4 regions of the Aneurinibacillus baijiui genome follow, and region 4 is predicted to be linked to each of the others. Evidence: riboswitches for the same ligand, from Rfam matches in the RefSeq annotation. Region 4 holds a riboswitch; each other region holds the start of a gene.
What was found. Region 4 has a riboswitch for cyclic di-AMP ahead of AB3351_RS12055 (C40 family peptidase). Riboswitches for the same ligand answer to the same signal wherever they lie in the genome.

Region 1 (4,741 bases), on a different contig from region 4:
GGCTTTCCATCCAGCGCGTATACTCATCTTGAATCGGTGTAAGTGCATTGACAACGACTTCGGCCAGATCTTTTTTGAAATCGCCATATCCTCGTCCTTCATAACGCTGTACAATCGTATCGATTGATTCGCCAGAGCATGCTGCATAAATAGTGAGCAGGTTGCTGACAGCCGGTTTATTCTGTTTATCGTAGCGCACGACGCCTTCTGAATCAGTGACAGCTCGTTTGATTTTCTTCGCAATCACATTTGGTTCATCTAACAGAGCAATATAGCTTCCGGCAGTTGGATTGCTCTTGCTCATTTTTTTCGTTGGATCATCGAGCGACATAATGCGACCGCCGAATTCTTGGATCATCGGTTCTGGAATTACGAATGTTTCTCCATACTTCTTATTGAAACGCATTGCCATATCCCTTGTGAATTCTAAGTGCTGCTTCTGGTCTTCTCCTACAGGAACGTGCGTTGTATTATAGAGAAGGATATCGGCAGCCATCAGCGCAGGATAGGTAAGAAGAGCGCCGGTAACGACTTCTTTGCCCGCCGACTTATCTTTATATTGTGTCATGCGTTCTAATTCCCCGATGTATCCCGTACACTGCATTAACCATCCAAGCTCTGCATGCTCAGGTACTTGCGATTGGATGAATAAAATCGATTTTTGCGGGTCGATTCCAATGCTTAAATACATGGCGGCTAACTGCATCGTATAGTCATGCAGTTCTTTGGCTTCTTTAGGCACGGTAAGCGAGTGAAGGTTAACGATTGAGTAGATGCAGTTTCCTTCTGTCTGTAGGTCAACAAAGCGCTTCATGGCGCCAATGTAGTTGCCTAATGTGAAATTTCCGCTAGGTTGTACACCAGAAAAGATCTGTTTCATATGTACATCACTCCTTCTATGTAAAAATAAATAAAAAAGACCCCACATCCGCAAGGGACGAGGAGCCGTGGTACCACCCTAATTAACCGGCATATGCAGCCAGTTCACTTCATTCCCGTATAACGGAGGGAGACCCGCCGCTGTCTACTAGTGCTGCTTCATTCGTTCGACAGGGAGCTCAGAAGTCCATTCAGTCGGGGAGTGCGTACCGGGCTTCCACCATCCCCGGCTCTCTATTACGTCTCGTTCCGCTTACTTCTCTTCATCATTGCCTATTGTATTCAAGGTAAGAATAATCATAATATAAAACACTATTGCATTTCAAGTGTTCACATAACATCGTGTTTATGAAGTTCTTCATAAATGCGTGGAACCAATTCTCGCGCAAAAAGCTTTTTTTCTGATATAGGAGAAGTGGGGTCACAATTTTGGAGATAACCATAAATAAAGCCTTCGAGTTGTTCATAGCTTGGTGGCCAAGAAGAAAACCAGCGTTTCACCTGCAGTAGGATGTCGGCTTGCAGCGAGTTGACCGTTTTATTATACATGCTGCACCTCATTTCTGAAATTTAGGTTATCTTCTCTATATACCCAAAAAACAAAACACCTCCCCAAACTTTTTTGGTGAGGTGCTATTTAGTGTATTGTTTCATTGACGTTTCCTATCTTTATTCTATTATGCAGGGTAGTTATCGTGATTCGTATGGCACTCTTCACACTCCGTTTTATACGATTCAGCTTGCTCAGATATTACAGATCCGCAACGAGCACATGTTTTCTTCGGAAGGTTGTTATAGAACTCAGATACTGGAATCATAGTTGACGCCTCCTTTTTTTATAATTGTAATATAACAGCATTCAATAATCAACTATCTGTTGTAATATAAATAAAAACATTTTTAGATACATGCTCTATTATTCTTCTTTATACATCCTTATTCTTCTCTTTTTATTATTTTTTCATTACTTTATTTATTTCTTCATTTTTATAAAGTTAATGAAATGATTCTTTTGTCTGTTGTATTACACACAATGTAAAAAAGCTTTGCCCATGAGAGGCAAAGCTTTTTTATGGTTTGTTTATAGTTACATTCGGGCAGGCGGCTGTCCGGATCGTGAGGAAGGCTGTGCCACTGCTTTTTGTTGGCGTAACTTATTAACACCTTGATAAAGGCTGAAGCCAGCGGCTGCAAGTTCAGAAATTTTGTCCGCCCAGCTAGTATCTTTCTTCACCATCTTTTCTTGGACGGTTTCTGAGGCAATTGTCAAGCCGCGTCCGATTGAATCTACAGCTTCAAAGCTGCTGTCAAGCTTATCCATTTTCACTGCAATATCGCTTGAAATGCGGTTCATCTCTCCTAAAGAGACATCGACACTTGCCATAAGGCGGTCAACATTACCTTGAACGTGCTGAACCGTCTCATCCGCATGTTTTACAAGTGGAATTAAATTACGGAAGAATAGCACCATGTATACGGTGAGCACAGCTACAGCGATTGCTATAACGATGACCGCGATTGTAATTGCTAACTCCATTACTGTCACCTCTTTTATTTAAGTTATTTATTTGTGTATTACCGCCAATTATAAAAAAATAAACACCCCGGCCTGTGTTGGACGGGGTGTACATGATTTATTTCGTTACGGTAATGATCTTGTTGTAGTGGCCGGGATGTGAATGATCCGGTTCACACAGTACAACAACATTCTCTTCGCTCTCAAGAACGGAGTTAACTTCAAGTGTTCCAATGCTTTGTGTGTTGATATCGAGACAAAAGTGTAGGCATTGATGTTTGTTGCCCATGATCTCCGCAGATACTTTCTTTAAAATTCCTTTGATCTCTTTTTTCTCCTGGTTTGTCTCTACGGTCACCGTTACTTTCTTTCCTGTCAGCCCCACTAAACACTTTCTTGCATCCTTTTGCAGTTCTTCAAGCGTTTTTGGCTTGCCTTCTTTTCTCAGTACACTCCTAAAAAAACTAACCATAATTCCTCTCCTTAATTTTGCCTGCGAGGTTAGCTGACGGATTCGGACATAAGGTTGGATGCCCTACACCAGAGGTGATTCACCCCTATTACGTGGGTCCCCCGCTCCAATTGGATTCGGCATTTGAATCATGATTGAATCATAATAAGGCACATCGATGTGAATTGTCAATTAGATTTTTAGCGTATAGGAGATACGTGCTTTCGACGCTTTCCCTTTGTTCGTTTTACTATTACAATAGGATAGGAAAACAAGGGGAACATGACGAATAGGTAGGAAAAGGCAACAGGAGGAGTTAATCATGGTACGACAATTCCTACGCAGAATGTTTGCGGGACGGAAAAACAATGAAGAACGTGAAACGATAACAGATGAGCATGAAGCCGAATGGACGGACGAAGTATGGGAGTTAGATGAAGAAGCAGGAAGAGAGTCTGCCGCTAAAGAAAATCCGTATGCAGCCAACCATGTAAGGAATGAGGAGCAAGCAGAGCCGCGTCTATATACGGTTACCCGCGATAAAATTGAACATCATAACTATAAGCAGATAAAGCGACTGGTTGAAGACATATTGGAAGAAGCCGAACAGGGGTATTGTCACAGGGGATGCCTACAACTTCGGCTTTCGCCGGAACTTCTAGAAGAGACGGACGAATTCTTCGGCAAGCGAATCGGAAAATATATCGAAGGGGCCGAACGGGAGACATATGATGCGACCGCTTTTTTTGATTGGACAGATGAAGAGACGGCGCGCATTTACCGCACATATACCCTACCTTCGTATCCAGAGAAGCAGCAGTCGTTTGTTCAGAGTCGCCTGGTGATGATTTATGATACGTGCGAAGCTTTGAATTGGGATGCCCGTCGGATTGCGGGAGCATTTGCTGAAGCGATCGAATGGCCGCTTGGAGAGGAAGATTTAGTAACGTTTGAACGCTGGTTGGCTACCATGTCGCAGCGATTGGCAGAGGAAGGGTACGAAACTGATGATGAAGAAGCGGCTGAGGAATATATAGAAGAAGATTTTTCTTATATTACGCCTGTCCAGATATCGCGTGAGGAAGTTGAGCGTGAAGATATTACGAAGCTTGTAGCTTTCTTCGATGGTATTTTATCTGATGGCGCGAAAATCCGGGAGAAAAAAGGTGGATTGGTATTTTCTTTTTACGGGTTTTCAGGTGAACTTGAAGATGTAATGCAGGATGAAGCTGTAAATGCCTGGGCCAGCCGCCTGGTTGAACAATACCCGTATGTCTTTTATTTCTTAAATGACGAGTACGTGCCAATGACACAGTTCGTTACTTCCATGGTGGTAACTGCACACATGGAAGGGGATCAAGTAGTCTATAATGAACAAGAGTTGGAAGAATTCATCCAGTTCATTCGTGGTGCACTCTCCCAACTGGCTGAGCGAAGCGGAGAGAGTCCATATCAGGTAATTAATGAATTTGAACAGAAGCTATTCCAGTCATAAAAGCTGGCGCCTACATTACTATGAATAGTAAGGACGAGATAGTATGGAAGAAAATAAGCAAGCGCAATTACAGAAAGAGACGCATAAGAGAGTAATCGAGGAACTAGAACGCTCGCTTCCGGAAGGCTGGAGGGTGGAGGGCAACAAAAGCGACCTTGAGCAGATAAGGATTCTCCACAGTCAGCTTGGTGAAGGCGATATGGCTGTCAAGTTGACTCCGTTGTTTGCTAAAGTGGAGCAATATGAATCAGATAAAGAGAAGTGGCTTGCAGAATTTACAGAGAAGGTTGTGCGTACTATCCGTGAAGCCGCACAAAAGCACAGGTTGGTCGGTCAGGAGCACAGACTCTATCCGGTGCTGCGCCACCCTTCTTTTACATCCGCAGAAAAAAACAAGGCG
Region 2 (4,741 bases), on a different contig from region 4:
GCCCTTCTTCTTTTAGGATACATGCTGGGTGCTTCGTTTACGCGGGAGACGGCCTTGCAGATCCTCCAGCAGCTTCCATTCATGCTGATCTCAACGGCGCTTACGGTCGGGATCAGTCTGTCGCTCGGCATGATCATTGCCAAGCGTCTTGGAGCGGATATTGCGACAGGGATTTTTGGCAGTGTACCCGGCGGACTCTCACAAATGCTTATCCTAAGTGAGGAGGCGGAAGCAGTCGATGAGACCATGGTAGCCTTTATGCAGACAGTTCGCGTCATGGCCGTTATTTTTCTGGTGCCGTTTCTTACGGTGCATGGTCTTGAGCAGCCGATGGTTTCTAGCGGAGACGGGGGAGGGACGGCGGCAGGAGCAGTCGGCTTCTCCGCTTCATGGGAGCAGTATTTTCTCTATGCCGGTATTGCGCTGCTTGGCATGTGGGGAGGACCGCGCCTTGGTCTTCCTGCGGGCGCTTTGACAGGGCCGCTGCTGAGTACTGCGATCGTATTGGTTGCTATCGGCGGAGAAGCCCCTCCTCTTCCTTCGGCCTTTGTTCTGCTGTCTCAATTTGCGATTGGAGTCCATATCGGCTTACAGATGAAGCCGCAGTCGATTACAAACATGCAGGCTTTAAGTATATATACGGTGCTTAGCAGTATCATTCTTGTTCTTTTTTCCCTTCTGCTCGCATTTTTGCTTACATTGTGGACACCGATGACATTGACGACAGCTTTTTTAAGCACTGCACCGGGCGGAATTGCCGAGATGGGTGTAACGGCGAGTATGGTGCATGCTGATCTATCGATGGTGAGCGGATATCAGCTCTTTCGGGTGTTTTTTGTCATGTTCCTCGTTCCGCCCCTTTTACAGTGGTGGCTGCGGCAGCGTGCGAATGAAAAAAATATGGGTAAAGAGAAGGTAACATAACAGAGTAAAAGCAAAGGAGAGAGAATATGATCGCATATGAACGGGAATATAGCTTTGTCATGTTCACACAGCATGATCACGCGCTCGCTTCTGGAGGGATGGCTGGACACTGGAAGGATGATTATTTTATTGGAAAAGAAAAACGTGAGGAGGTTATCTACGGAATCAGTCAGCATGATCGGGGTTGGATAGATGTAGACGATACGCCATTTTGGTATGATGCTGAGAGGAAGCCGTATACATTTGTAGATTTTCCTTTGGTACCCAAGCTCCCTTTTTACAAAAAAGGTGTAGACGAAATCGAGAAGGAGAGTCCGTATGCGGCACTTTTGTGCAGCATGCACTATGTATCTTTTTTTGATGGTACGTCTGAAGAGGCAGCGCTGGCATATGTGGATAAGGAGCGGGAGAGGCAGCGTCGGCTTCTTGCACAGTTCTCCCTCAATCAAGCAGAAAAAGAGGCGCTGGATTTTCAATTTGATCTTCTTCAATTTTGCGATAACCTTTCCTTGTATGTTTGTATGCAGGAACCCGGCGTAGCAAAAGAAGAAGAAATCAGCTGGTTCCGGAACGGTTTCCCGCAGGCATTCGCTTTTGCAGCAGGTAAGAAAGTGATGGCTCATTGGGCAAATGCTCAGACGGTAGCGCTGCGGCCTTTTCCGTTTGCGGATATATGGGAGATCACAATTCCGTATAAAAATGTCTCCAAGGAGAAGATTAGGCAGGAAGGGATTGCGCGTGCGTATCATGAAACAGCATGGGAGGAACGGCGCATATTATTTACGGATAAATAAAGCCAGGATGGATGCATCCTGGCTTTTAGAAGTTATATCCAAATCGTAAAAAGAAAGATTATTTTTTCGGGTTGCAAAAAAATTCACCTAATTGTGTCTGAAATGTGAACAATTTCTTAAAAATCTTCTCTTTTTCGATAGAATTCGATAAACTTAAACCGTTGTTGTTGGAAAGAGATAGAAACATAGAGAATGATTACTATTGTAGAGGTGGCCAATTAATAGAAAAAGTTTACTTGCCGAATTCACATTATGTGAAGCGGGGGACGATTTACTTCTGGGGTGTATTCGTGTACATACGAAAAGAGACCTTATCCTCTTAACCCGTCAACTAACCTCGTAGGCATGAAGGGAGTAACACTAGACGATGGTAAAAAAGACGATCATGACAGTTGCAATGGCAGGTGCAGTTGCGATAAGCAGCCTCTTTGTGCCTGCTGGAACAGGAGTGGCTTCTGCAGCCAATGAGTCTCTTGTATCCAAAGCAGTAAGTGTATTAGGAACTCCATACAAATGGGGCGGAACGACAAAAAGCGGTTTTGATTGCTCTGGATTCTTAAACTATGTATATAAGAGCGAGAAGATTACGTTACCGCGTACGGCAAACGCAATGTATCAGAGAGGGCAGACGGTTTCCCGCTCACAGCTGCGTACTGGAGATTTGGTGTTCTTTAAGACGTCCCGTCGTGCTCCTATTACACATGCAGGTATGTATTTAGGTGGAGGCCGATTCATTCATTCCTCTAGCAGCCAAGGTGTTTCCATCAGTAACATCAACGATAAGTATTATTGGGGTTCCCGTTATGTGGGAGCCAAGCGTGTTACGAAATAAATAGATAGTAAGATACATACAGACCTACGCTATTAACTCTCAACCGAATTCATTCGGTTGGGGGTTTTTATTTTTTTCCACCATTCGTCCATGATGAAACCAGATTCTTACTTTTATTTTGTTATATGACGAAAATGTGTCAAGAAAAAAAAGGCGGGGTATTACAAAGCATAAGCAATTTTGCATTACGATAAAGACATCTGGAGGGATACACAGTATGAGTTTTCTATGGGCATTAATTGTTGGAGGTATTATCGGTTGGTTGGCTGGAGCCATTGTCGGAAGTGACGTGCCAGGCGGCATTATCGGAAACATTATTGCCGGATTCATCGGTGCATGGATCGGTTCTGCTCTTCTTGGCGACTTTGGTCCGGTGGTAGGCGGATTTGCCATCGTTCCAGCCATTATCGGTGCAGTCGTGCTTGTGTTTATCGCAAGCTTGCTGCTTAAAGGAATGCGCCGTCGCAGCTATTAATAGAAACGAATAGTAGTCAAACTCAAAGCCCGTCGGCAGAACTGCTGGCGGGCTTTTTACGCATGTTCAGTGTTAGCCCTTCACCCTTGGGCATATATTACAAGCAGGGGGTGGCGGTATGAAGCGGAGAAGATTGCGCAATCGCTCAACGCGGGCGCCTATTCCTTCAAAGTTTATGTTTCTCATCTCCTTGCTTATCTTTTTAGGCCTTACCTTTCAAACTTTTTATTATGTGGAGAAAAATATCGAGCCTGTTCTTCATGAAATTGCTCGCGTTCGGGCGGATCAGATAGCGACGAAAGCGATCCATGAAGCAATTAGCAAAAAGCTGATCAAAGAAGTTAGCTTTAAGAACCTGGTAGAGCTAAAAGAAGATAGCCAGGGAAGAGTGCAAGCCGCGCTTTTTAACGGAAATGAATATTCACGAATCGTGCTCGATGCAATTGAAAATGTGTCACATGCTTTAAATGACCTTGAAGCTATGCCGCAGACGCTGCCTATTGGGCAGGCTCTGCACAGCAACTTGCTTGCGCGTATGGGTCCAGATCTCCCCTTGACGCTTGTTCCATTCGGCAATGTGCATGTAGAAATGGATATCAAGATGCAGGAGGCAGGCATTAATATGGTGCTAATTACCGTAGTGATGATTGTGCAGACGAAGGTCAAAATCGTCATTCCCTTTTCGACGGAGCCTGCCTTGGTAGAAGCAGAATACCCAATCTCTAACGCGCTTATTGTGGGGAATGTACCGCAGTTCTACTATGATGGGGAAGGAAGGCCGACCGGCAGCGAAGTGCCAGGGGTGATTCCTCCTTCCATTATTCCACCGATTCAGGCGAATACAGAGGAAAAAGAAATAAAAAAATAGGCGGGAATATGTTTAAGAAAAAAAAGATTCGGGAATAGTAATAATACTAGCATGAGAATTTTTTTCTCTCTCTTTCTCCCCCTATATTGCCACTGCTCTATTAGCAGTGGTCTTTTTTTTGTAGTACGTGCAGTTCAGAGAGAATAAAAAGGGGAAATGACTTTTAAAATGGGTATGAAAAGATGTGAGGCAGGGTAAATGAATGAATGTAGCTGCTAATCCCAGAACGCGATGGTAGAGAACGGATGTTGTCTACATTAATGTGATGAGGTGAGAGAATGTGAATATTTTGTGGGGCTTTTTTGGAATCCTTGTAATATTTGCGATTGCTTTCTTGTTTTCGACGAACCGAAAAGCCATTTCGTGGCGGCCTATCCTAGGCGGATTAGCAATTCAGTTAGTTTTTGCATTTATCGTATTGAAATGGGAAGCAGGAAAGGCAGGACTGCAGCGATTAACTTTGGCGGTAACAGAGATTACGAATTATGCCAATGAAGGGGTGCAGTTTCTTTTTGGCGGACTCTATATAAAGGAGTCGGGGATTAGCTTTGTATTCGCCTTTCAAGTACTGACAGTAATTATTTTCTTCTCCTCTCTCATCTCTGTTCTGTATTACCTGCGGATCATGCAGGCGATCATTAAGGTGATCGGCGGAGCGTTGTCCTGGATGCTTGGGACAAGCAAGGCTGAATCGATGTCCGCGGCCGCGAATATTTTTGTTGGGCAGACAGAAGCGCCGCTTGTGGTGCGTCCGTATATCGCTACGATGACCAAATCAGAATTATTTGCGGTTATGACCGGTGGGTTGGCTTCCGTTGCCGGCTCAGTGCTGATCGGTTATTCGCTTC
Region 3 (4,741 bases), on a different contig from region 4:
CTTCTGACGCGAAGCGCCTTCGACAAGTGAGATCATGCGATCAAGGAACGATTCACCGGGGTCCGTCGTCACTTTTACGATAATATAGTCGGAGACGACGCGTGTACCGCCGGTAACAGAAGAAAAATCGCCGCCGGCTTCCTTAATCACCGGGGCGGATTCCCCAGTGATGGCCGATTCGTCAATGGAGGCGAGACCCTCGATGATTTCGCCGTCCGAAGGGATCAAATCTCCGGTATCAACTCGGACGATGTCTCCTTTGCGAAGCTCGGTCGATGCTACTTCCTTGGTGCTGCCATCTTTTTGCAGCAACTTAGCCATCGTATCTGCTTTGGTTTTGCGCAGCGTATCCGCCTGTGCCTTGCCTCGGCCTTCCGCCAATGCTTCCGCAAAATTAGCAAACAGCACAGTAAACAAGAGAATGAGAAAAACGGAAACATTGTACCCGCGGCTTACCGTGCTTGCACCGAATGCATCCGGTGCAAACGAAAGAATGAGCGTAATGAATGTACCCACTTCGACGATAAACATGACAGGGTTTTTGATCATCACAAATGGATGTAACTTTTTAAATGAGTCAACGATTGCCTGCGTGACAAGCTCACTTGTGAGCATTTTTTTCTGCTTACTCCCCATATAGCATCCTCCTTATTTCCACATGCTCAAATGTTCTGCGATCGGCCCGAGCGCAAGAGCAGGGAAGAAGGTAAGTGCGCCGATCACAAGAATCATTACCAACAGAATAAACGTAAACAGTGCTGAATCGGTCCGAAATGTCCCGGCTGTTGCCGGAACCAGACGCTTGGCGGCCAGTGAGCCTGCAATCGCCAGCAGAGCCACGATCGAGATGTAGCGACCAAACAGCATGACAAGCCCGATTGCCATATTGTAAAAGTTCGTATTCGCACTAAGACCTGCAAATGCCGATCCGTTATTTGCGGCTCCAGATGTAAAAGCATACAGCACTTCAGAGATGCCGTGCGAGCCGGGGTTAAGGATTGAGGCCATGGATTCAGGCCGCAGGAACGCGATAGCGGTCGGCACCAGAATAATGACCGGATGAGCGAGCAGTGCGATGGAAGCCAGCTTGATTTCCTTGCCTTCGATTTTCTTGCCAAGAAATTCTGGCGTACGACCGACCATTAATCCGCAGATAAAGACCGTCAGAATAACGTACAGCAATCCGTTTAATAGGCCGACACCGTCACCGCCAAAGACGTTGTTAAGCATCATCTGAGCAAGTGGCACCAGCCCGCCCAGCGGTGTAAGAGAGTCATGCATGTTGTTGACAGATCCCGTTGTGGCCGCTGTCGTTACCGTCGTGAACAGCGCGGATTGGGAATAACCAAATCGTACCTCCTTGCCTTCCATGTTGCCGGAGATGCCTAGTGCATCCAGGGCCGGTGTCCCTTTGTATTCCGAAAGAAAGACGACAGAGAGCATCATAAGAAACAGGATTGCCATGGTGGCGAATACCGTCCAACCCTGGCGCTTGTTTTTGATCATGACACCAAAGGCATAGACGAGAGCTGTCGGTACAAGCATCATGCAGAGAATATGCACCAGATTGGTCAGCGGCGTCGGATTCTCGAACGGATGGGAGGCGTTCATACCGAAGTAGCCCCCGCCGTTTGTTCCGATATGCTTAATGGATTCAAGCGAAGCGACCGGGCCGCGTGTGATCGTCTGCTGTGCACCTTCGATGGTTGTTGTTGTCTGGGCGCTATCGAGTGTTTGTGGCGCTCCCTGAAATACGAGAAATAGGGCCACGATTAGGGAAAGCGGAAGAAACACACGGAACAGCGAGCGAACCAGATCCACATAGAAGTTTCCAAGATGTATCTGGCGTGCGCTGATTCCGCGAATGAAGGCGATTGCCACGACCAGACCGGTCGCTGCCGATGTAAACATCGGGAATGTGATCGCAAGCATTTGCGATAGATACGAAAGCCCATTCTCACCGCTGTAGGCCTGCCAGTTTGTGTTGGTAATAAACGAAGCGGCGGTATTAAAGGCAAGCGCGCTTGGCATATTGTCGATGCCGTCTGGATTAAGCGGCAGGTACTTCTGCAGGCGAAGTACGGCATACATCAGCAGCACCATAACGAAGTTAGAGAGCAGCATCGCAGTTACATACTGTTTCCAGTTCATTGTCTCGGTCTCACGAACACCCATCACGCGATAGAAGAGGCGTTCGATGGGACCGAATATTCGGTCTAGCGTTGTTTTTTCATAATCAAATACGCGAACGAGATAGCTGCCTGCCGGTTTTACCAGCAGGATGATCAGAAGCAGTGTAGCAGCTACCTGAAGAATTCCTGTACTCATTGGCGAGCCTCCTAAATATAAAGACATCACATTAAAATTTTTCTGGTTTGATAAGAACAAAGCATAAGTACAAAATCATAGCCAAAGCAATCAGCAGGATCATGCCCACTTCATTCACCTCCTTCATGTACGGTCACAGAATTCTGTAAAACCGATGAAAAGTAAAAATGACAATATGAATACTCCGATGATCACAACATCATTAAACATAACGAAAGCCCCCTTTCTCCTACATATCCGCAAAAAAAATAGACCGATGCCGCTTTTATCCGATGAACCGCATAGGGAAAGAGAGCCAGGGGACGAGCGCTGTGCAGTCAATCCAAGAAAAGGATCAACGAAACACCAACGCTTGCCGGCCTAATGGCTTGCTTGCGGTTATCTGTCGGAGAAAAAGCGTCACCGGTCTACGGAATGCCTGCCCATCACCCCGGGTGCGGGCCTACACTCTGTCCACCTGTTCTTCTTCATCAAAACAGTGCTATGAAATTATGGCAAAACAAAAAGACCTGCAAGTATCTTGAAGGGGTTCTTTGTTTCCGTAATGCGGCAACAAAAAAACCTCCTCAAATAGGCGGTCTTTAGACCTCCCTCGCTTTAGCCGACGAAGTTAGCTGACGGGTAGGATGGCGAAAGAGTAACTCTCATCCCTCCTTACAAGTGTAAGGATTAACCCCAAAAGATTGGGTCCTCCGCTTCCGAGTGATTCGGAACTAGGCCAGATATGCAGTTGCTGTATGTGCTTTATTATACGAGCAGAAGAATTAAAAAATAAAACGGGAAATACGAAGGAAAATCCACTTTTTTTAGACAATAGTGGATAAGTAAGCGGTAAAATTAAACATATTCACACGCAATCTCTTTTTCTCTTTCAATTTCTCGTGTTTACTTGTATGTGTAGTAAGGAGTGATGGTATTGGAGCGAGTTGTCTTCACAAATGTACGTAATAAAATGTTAGTCGGACACTTATATCCGGCAGAATCAAGATCAATCATTATCATGGCTCATGGATTCATGTCAGATAAAATATCAAGAGGACGGTTTGAGCGGCTGGCAGCATCATTTAACCATGCCGGTTATGCTGCGCTTGCCTTTGATTTCAGCGGCTGCGGTGAAAGCGAGGACGAGATCATCACAGCAGAGAAGCAGGTGGATGATTTGCGAGCGGCGATGCACTTTGTCAAAGGAAGAGGATATGAGAGGATTGCACTATATGGACATAGTCTCGGCAGCTTAATCTGTCTTCGAGGTTATACGCGAGATATCGTAACCATGGTATTATCCGGCGCCTTAACCGACGCAATGCAGTACGAGTGGGATGACTATTTTACAAAAGAACAAATGTATGAATTAGAAAAGTACGGCTTGATTACGGTACACAGGGAAGAAGGGGTGCGAAGAATCATTAGGCTTGATCAGCAAATGCTTCATGATTTTGCGAAGATTGACCAGGCATCCCTCTTGCAGCCGATTGCGTGTCCGGTATTGCTGATCCATGGCAATCATGAGAGCGATGCAGAAGAGAAGCTACTGCTGGAGCGGTCAAGTCGTGCGCTTATGTATTTGCCAAAAAACTCTGAGTTGATGGTCATAGAAGGGGCTGCACACAGCTTTATCGAACACATGGATGAGCTAGAACAAGCTGCTTGTGCATGGTATAACACGCATATGAAAAAATAAGATAAAGAGCGTAAAATCGAGAAAAAATAAGAATAGAGAAGATATAATTTGATAAAGCCTGTTATATTTTAAAATTTATTCCTTTACAAAAGATTCAAGCCGGACGTAAGATGATTTCAACTTCAGCTAACTGAATAAAAATTTCCAGCTTGATCGCTGAGTCCCAATAGGGAGCGGGGGAACCAATCGCGGCGCATAGTACAGCCAGTGCCGTATGGGGTGAATCTCGGGAGACCGAGTAGGGCGACTCTCACGTCCGAATCCGTCAGCTAACCTCGTAAGCGTGTAGAGAGAGGAGGGTGTTGTTGTGATACCATGACAGCTTCTTTGCTGTGCTTAGCAAAAGCCGCATGAAGAGACCTCTTCGTACGGCTTTTTTGTACTTCAAATAAAGATAAAAACAAAGGAGTTTTGGAAGAGAATGGCGCAGTCAAGCAAAAGCAAAATGGAAGCAGCAATCAGTGAAGCCTATATTAAATTCTTGCGCGAAATTCTCGGCAAAGGGCCGAAAGAAACAAAAACATATATTATTAAAGACATGGTTATGATCCGGCTCAAGGAAGTGCTGACCCAGGAGGAGAAGGCGCTGGTGTGCATCGAGAGCGGGAAGCCGCTTGTTAAAGAGATGCGGCGGATTCTGCGTGAATCCAACAGTGAAAAGACGAAAGTGATCATCTCCGGTATTACCGGATGTCAGGTCATCTCCAGCCACAGCGATATTAGCACGAAGCT
Region 4 (4,741 bases):
ATTTTCTTCAAAAGAAGATATCTGGAAATATATCTCTCCCCGTCTCACACAGCCCTACATCGTACAGCAGGGAATCGATCTGGCGACCTTTGAGAACAAGCTTTTTGATATTCGCCTTCTGGCACAAAAAAACGGGCATGGCGTATGGGACGTAACCGGAATAGGAATCCGGCTAGCCGGTTCCGGTAAAATCACAACACATGTACCATGGGGCGGCTCCGTTCAAGCACCGGAAGACATCCTAATGACCGCATTTCCCCATATCTCACATGAGTTTATGCTTGCATCCGTACGTCACATGGCTCTCAGCATTGCCCGATCCCTAGAAAAAGAATGGCCTACGCTTGGAGAGGTATCGATGGATATCGGAATCGATAAACATGCTAAGATCTGGTTTATCGAGGCCAATGCCAAACCAGGCAAATTCGACGAGCCTCATATCCGCAGGCTGTCCCTTCAACGCATTGTAGAATACGCTCAGCACCAAGCAAATTTTAGCGAGCTCGGAGAGAAGCGGTATGCACGTCCATGAACTTTCTCCAACTATCTTTGGACGTACGCGCGACAAATTCATTCGTTTTGCTCATCATCATGGCAGCCGCCGCATTACAGGGCAGGCAATCCGTTGGCTGCGCGAAGTACCTGAAGATATGTTTATGCAGCAAGGAAATATTATCCTTGCTGCTATTCAAAATAAAAAACTGCTCGGACTTCTCGCCGTCTGCGAGTACGGTATAACAGAATCCTTTCTCATTGTTCACAAAGATGCACGACGTAATGGAGTCGGCAGCTTGTTAACGGCAGAAGGGATCAAGAGAATGGGCAAACTATATGTACGTGTAGCGGCCGACAATGAACCCAGCCTGAAGACTTGTTTTGCCGTTGGCATGGTGGCCTTCGCCTGTTTTCGCGGCGTTACCGATAAACCGACACTCTGGCTTGCAGCGGGAGATTGGAGCAGAGAAGATGTGGGGAGCATATGACTATAGATCAACCGCTTATCGGTGTACTTACACACCGCAACAAGGACTTTATTGCCGGGAAAAATTATCTTACCCGCCTGGCCATCGTTGCCGCAGCCTATCACTGTCAGCTTGTTGCCTACTCTCCGATAGATATAGATGAATCACTCGGTATCGTCAGAGGTTTTTCCTATAACATAAAAGAAAAAATATGGAGAAGAACAAAAACACGCTTACCCGATATCGTATACGATCGCTTTAGCAATATGACACCGGATATATTTAAAAAATATGCCGCGTACCGCAGCGCAAGCCGTCTTACTTACTTAAACAATCGGTTTGCACATAAATGGAATGCGCACCGTTTCTTCCATCGAAATCCAGAGCTTGTACCCTATCTGCCCGATACAGCTCTTATGCAATCAGGTGCGTTGCAACGAATGACTCGCAAACATCCCACTCTCTACATGAAACCTGTCAACGGCTCCGGCGGAAAAGGAATTATGCGTATTCGCCGTACCGGAAACACATTTGAGATGATCGGTCGAGACCGCAGCGGATGCATTATCCGCAATAAGATCGGGAGTCTATCCGCAGCGGAACGCTTCCTAACTTTATGGTGCCAAAAACAAGGGCGTACATTCATCATTCAGCAGGGACTTGATCTTACCCTCCTCCCTGGAAGTATTTGCGACAGCCGGATTCTCGTACAAAAGGATGAAGAAGAGAAGTGGAATGTGACAGGAATGGTTGGCAAGAAATCACCAGAGGCCTTTGTCACATCCAATCTGCAAAGCGGAGGACATGCGATTCCGCTTGAAGAATTACTGGCCTGTCACTTTTCTGCCCATAATACGGAAGAAATTATGAAAGAGATCAAGAATGTTAGTCTTTTGCTGCCCCGGTATATCGAATCAAAGTTCGGTCACTTCATAGAATTTGGTATTGATATTGGGATTGATACAAAAGGCCGTATTTGGATTATTGAGGTGAATACCAAGCCAAACCGGGAACTATTCCGACTCTCTGGTCAAGAGAAGGTATATCTCAGCGCAATCGAAATGCCTATACGTGTTGCCGCCTCTCGTTTGAATGCGATAAAAAAATGATAAGATACTCCTGCATAAATAGCCTTTGTTCTCTGCTTAAGAGAACAAAGGCTTTATATCTTTTGTCACTGATATACATAATGCGGATGGCTTTCCATTTATCACATAATGTTTGGTCTCTATATTTACGTTACCGTATAGACAGCACCAAAAAACAGGCCAAATCCGGACTTCATACGAAACCGGAACGGGGGAACCAGGCATTCTAGGGGTGAAATCACGCACAACGCGTGGTCGGGGAACCTTTCAACCGAACCCGTCAGCTAACCTCGTCGGCTAGAAGAGAGGGAGAAACGAGATGAAAAAAAGAAATAAAGCGTTTACAACCGGAGTGCTTGCAGCAAGCATGTTATTGGGCGGATTGGCTTTTGAACCGGGACAAGCTGAAGCAGCCACTGCGAGCGCGCAGTTTGGACAAACCATCAGCGTAGCAACTGCTGATCGTGTCATCGACAATATTATCAGCACCGGAAAAAGCCTAGAAGGTGTGGCACAATACAGCCATAACTATGTTCCGGGAAAATATATGGATTGCTCACAATTTATGTACTATATCTTCCAAAAGAACAGCATTGATATTCACACGCGTGATGATGATCGCCAAGTAAACCTTGGAAGCTATGTTCCAAAAAGCCAAATCAAAAAAGGGGATCTTATCTTCTATAGCACAAAGGCAGACAAATGGGATATTACACATGTAAGCATGTACATCGGAGACGGTAAAGTTCTTCATATGGCCAATACAAAATCTGATGTCACAATCAGCAATTTGAATAGCTCTTGGCATCAAGATAACTATGTAACGGCACGCCGTATCATTAAATAAGCATCATAAAATAAAAGCGAGGCTGACCCATAAAAAATGGGAAGGCCCCGCTTTATTCAGGTTGCATGTGCATACCGTTGAAAATATCCAATGATGTCTTCTATATTCTCTGTAAGCGTCCAGCCTTTTTGTATCAGGATGTTTCTATGTTCACGATGAAAGGGCTCCGCTTCATCACGAATCGTTCGCTGCCAATCGGATAGCTTTTTGCGTTCTTCTGTAGAAAGACGCTCTTCAATTGCACTGCAAATAAACGAACGACAAATGCTTGTTTTATATTGCGGTGCAAGTCCGCATCCTTTTCCATCGACAAAAAACTGACAAACCGCATATGCCAGACGCTCATCCACCGCTCTATACATTGTGCGCGGAGACTGTCTTAATTGGTCATACCGCTGCGCAGGAGATTTACTCTCCCCTTCTGCTTGCTTATAGAACAGCGGATGGATTGTAGCACCTGCGACGATCTCATACGCGTGTACCACATTCATTGGGTTTTCGTATATTTGTTTCAGGAAAAAATCAGTGGCATCTGCCGCAATCATCTTATAGATCTCAAATAAGGTAAATACAGGCTCATATGCACAGCAGCCAATATGGAGCAGCTCCGGTGAACGCCGCTGAAAATGCGGCTCCGGACAAGCCCGACATACACCCGAAAGCAGTTGCTTGCTTTTCTCATCCCACCATAAAGTATTCTCTTCCATATTCTCATCCTTACTTACTATACTTTCCTAACGGTGTCTTCTTTCTCTTATACTTTATCGTACAAAACCTTCATTGAAAATAATACTTTACAAACAAACTATCAATCCTGTATTCTAATGGGGTTACTTTATTACGGAAAAGCGGACAAGCAGTTATGCAATAAATTTTTTTTGGAGGGAATCGAACGTGCGCGAAGAAACTTCACATCATTTTTTTACCAAAGCCGAAGCATTCGTTACAACGATTATACTGCTTAGCATTATCGGCTTATTTATTATTAAGCTAGAAGCGCCGCCCCATGTTCCGCTTCTACTCTGTACGCTTCTGCTCATCCTCATCGGCTTCCTGAAGAAAGCTTCATGGAAAGAGATGGAGCAGGGAATCATCGACGGCGTGCGACCCGGCCTTATTCCTATTTTTATTTTTCTTCTAATCGGAGCGCTCATCGGTGTCTGGATGGTGAGCGGCACCGTCCCAACAATGATGATGTACGGCTTTACTATTTTATCGGCTGATTACTTTTTGCCTGCTGCGCTTCTGATTGCGGCAATTGTCGGCACTTGTATCGGCAGCTCGCTTACGACAGCAGCTACGATTGGTGTAGCACTTATGGGGATGGGGAGTGTGATGGGGATCAGTCCAGCGCTTGTAGCAGGTGCTGTTATCTCCGGTGCTTTTTTCGGTGATAAAATGTCTCCGTTATCTGATACGACGAACCTGGCTCCGACCATTGCACGCATTGATCTATTTACACATATTCGCCATATGACATGGACAACTGTGCCAGCGCTTGTCATTTCTTTGCTTATCTTCTTCTTTATTGGCAGCGGGCAGACGGCGCCCCAGTCTGCCGCCCAAGTAGAGAGCCTGCGACAAGCTCTGCAAGCGCATAGCGTGATCCATCCGGCTGCACTGATTCCGCCGCTCCTGCTTCTTGTGCTTGCCTTGCGGCGTATTCCCGCTATTCCTACATTAATGGCAGGCATCCTATCGGGAATTGTGATTGCTTTCTGGCTGTATCCGGGAATGACAGCAGGACAGATGGCAGCCATTCTGCAGAACGGATTCGTCTCCAAGTCAGGCATAGAGGCGGTCGACTCGCTGCTTACACGCGGCGGCATGCAGAGCATGATGTT

Region 1: linked by a shared signal. The riboswitch ahead of AB3351_RS07245 (hypothetical protein) and the one ahead of AB3351_RS12055 (C40 family peptidase) in region 4 are both predicted to bind cyclic di-AMP.
Region 2: linked by a shared signal. The riboswitch ahead of AB3351_RS15645 (C40 family peptidase) and the one ahead of AB3351_RS12055 (C40 family peptidase) in region 4 are both predicted to bind cyclic di-AMP.
Region 3: linked by a shared signal. The riboswitch ahead of AB3351_RS21200 (potassium-transporting ATPase subunit F) and the one ahead of AB3351_RS12055 (C40 family peptidase) in region 4 are both predicted to bind cyclic di-AMP.

The regions. Positions count from the first base shown of each region.
Region 1 covers NZ_JBFTXJ020000003.1:169,565-174,305, forward strand. The annotation lists gene trpS (tryptophan--tRNA ligase) at 1-880, opposite strand, end outside; T-box leader at 931-1,158, opposite strand; gene AB3351_RS07230 (hypothetical protein) at 1,210-1,428, opposite strand; gene yhfH (protein YhfH) at 1,557-1,697, opposite strand; gene AB3351_RS07240 (DUF948 domain-containing protein) at 1,967-2,416, opposite strand; gene AB3351_RS07245 (hypothetical protein) at 2,514-2,867, opposite strand; cyclic di-AMP (ydaO/yuaA leader) riboswitch at 2,871-2,999, opposite strand; gene AB3351_RS07250 (hypothetical protein) at 3,169-4,341, shown strand; gene AB3351_RS07255 (DUF1444 family protein) at 4,385-4,741, shown strand, end outside.
Region 2 covers NZ_JBFTXJ020000008.1:118,259-122,999, reverse strand. The annotation lists gene AB3351_RS15655 (AbrB family transcriptional regulator) at 1-924, shown strand, start outside; gene AB3351_RS15650 (DUF3891 family protein) at 951-1,718, shown strand; cyclic di-AMP (ydaO/yuaA leader) riboswitch at 1,946-2,078, shown strand; gene AB3351_RS15645 (C40 family peptidase) at 2,086-2,550, shown strand; gene AB3351_RS15640 (GlsB/YeaQ/YmgE family stress response membrane protein) at 2,768-3,025, shown strand; gene yunB (sporulation protein YunB) at 3,144-3,893, shown strand; gene AB3351_RS15630 (NupC/NupG family nucleoside CNT transporter) at 4,174-4,741, shown strand, end outside.
Region 3 covers NZ_JBFTXJ020000017.1:44,602-49,342, forward strand. The annotation lists gene kdpB (potassium-transporting ATPase subunit KdpB) at 1-636, opposite strand, end outside; gene kdpA (potassium-transporting ATPase subunit KdpA) at 649-2,328, opposite strand; gene AB3351_RS21200 (potassium-transporting ATPase subunit F) at 2,360-2,455, opposite strand; cyclic di-AMP (ydaO/yuaA leader) riboswitch at 2,913-3,058, opposite strand; gene AB3351_RS21205 (alpha/beta hydrolase) at 3,245-4,009, shown strand; cyclic di-AMP (ydaO/yuaA leader) riboswitch at 4,154-4,309, shown strand; gene AB3351_RS21210 (Na-translocating system protein MpsC family protein) at 4,431-4,741, shown strand, end outside.
Region 4 covers NZ_JBFTXJ020000005.1:225,326-230,066, forward strand. The annotation lists gene AB3351_RS12040 (YheC/YheD family endospore coat-associated protein) at 1-532, shown strand, start outside; gene AB3351_RS12045 (GNAT family N-acetyltransferase) at 519-983, shown strand; gene AB3351_RS12050 (YheC/YheD family endospore coat-associated protein) at 980-2,071, shown strand; cyclic di-AMP (ydaO/yuaA leader) riboswitch at 2,219-2,363, shown strand; gene AB3351_RS12055 (C40 family peptidase) at 2,370-2,897, shown strand; gene AB3351_RS12060 (hypothetical protein) at 2,954-3,604, opposite strand; gene nhaC (Na+/H+ antiporter NhaC) at 3,792-4,741, shown strand, end outside.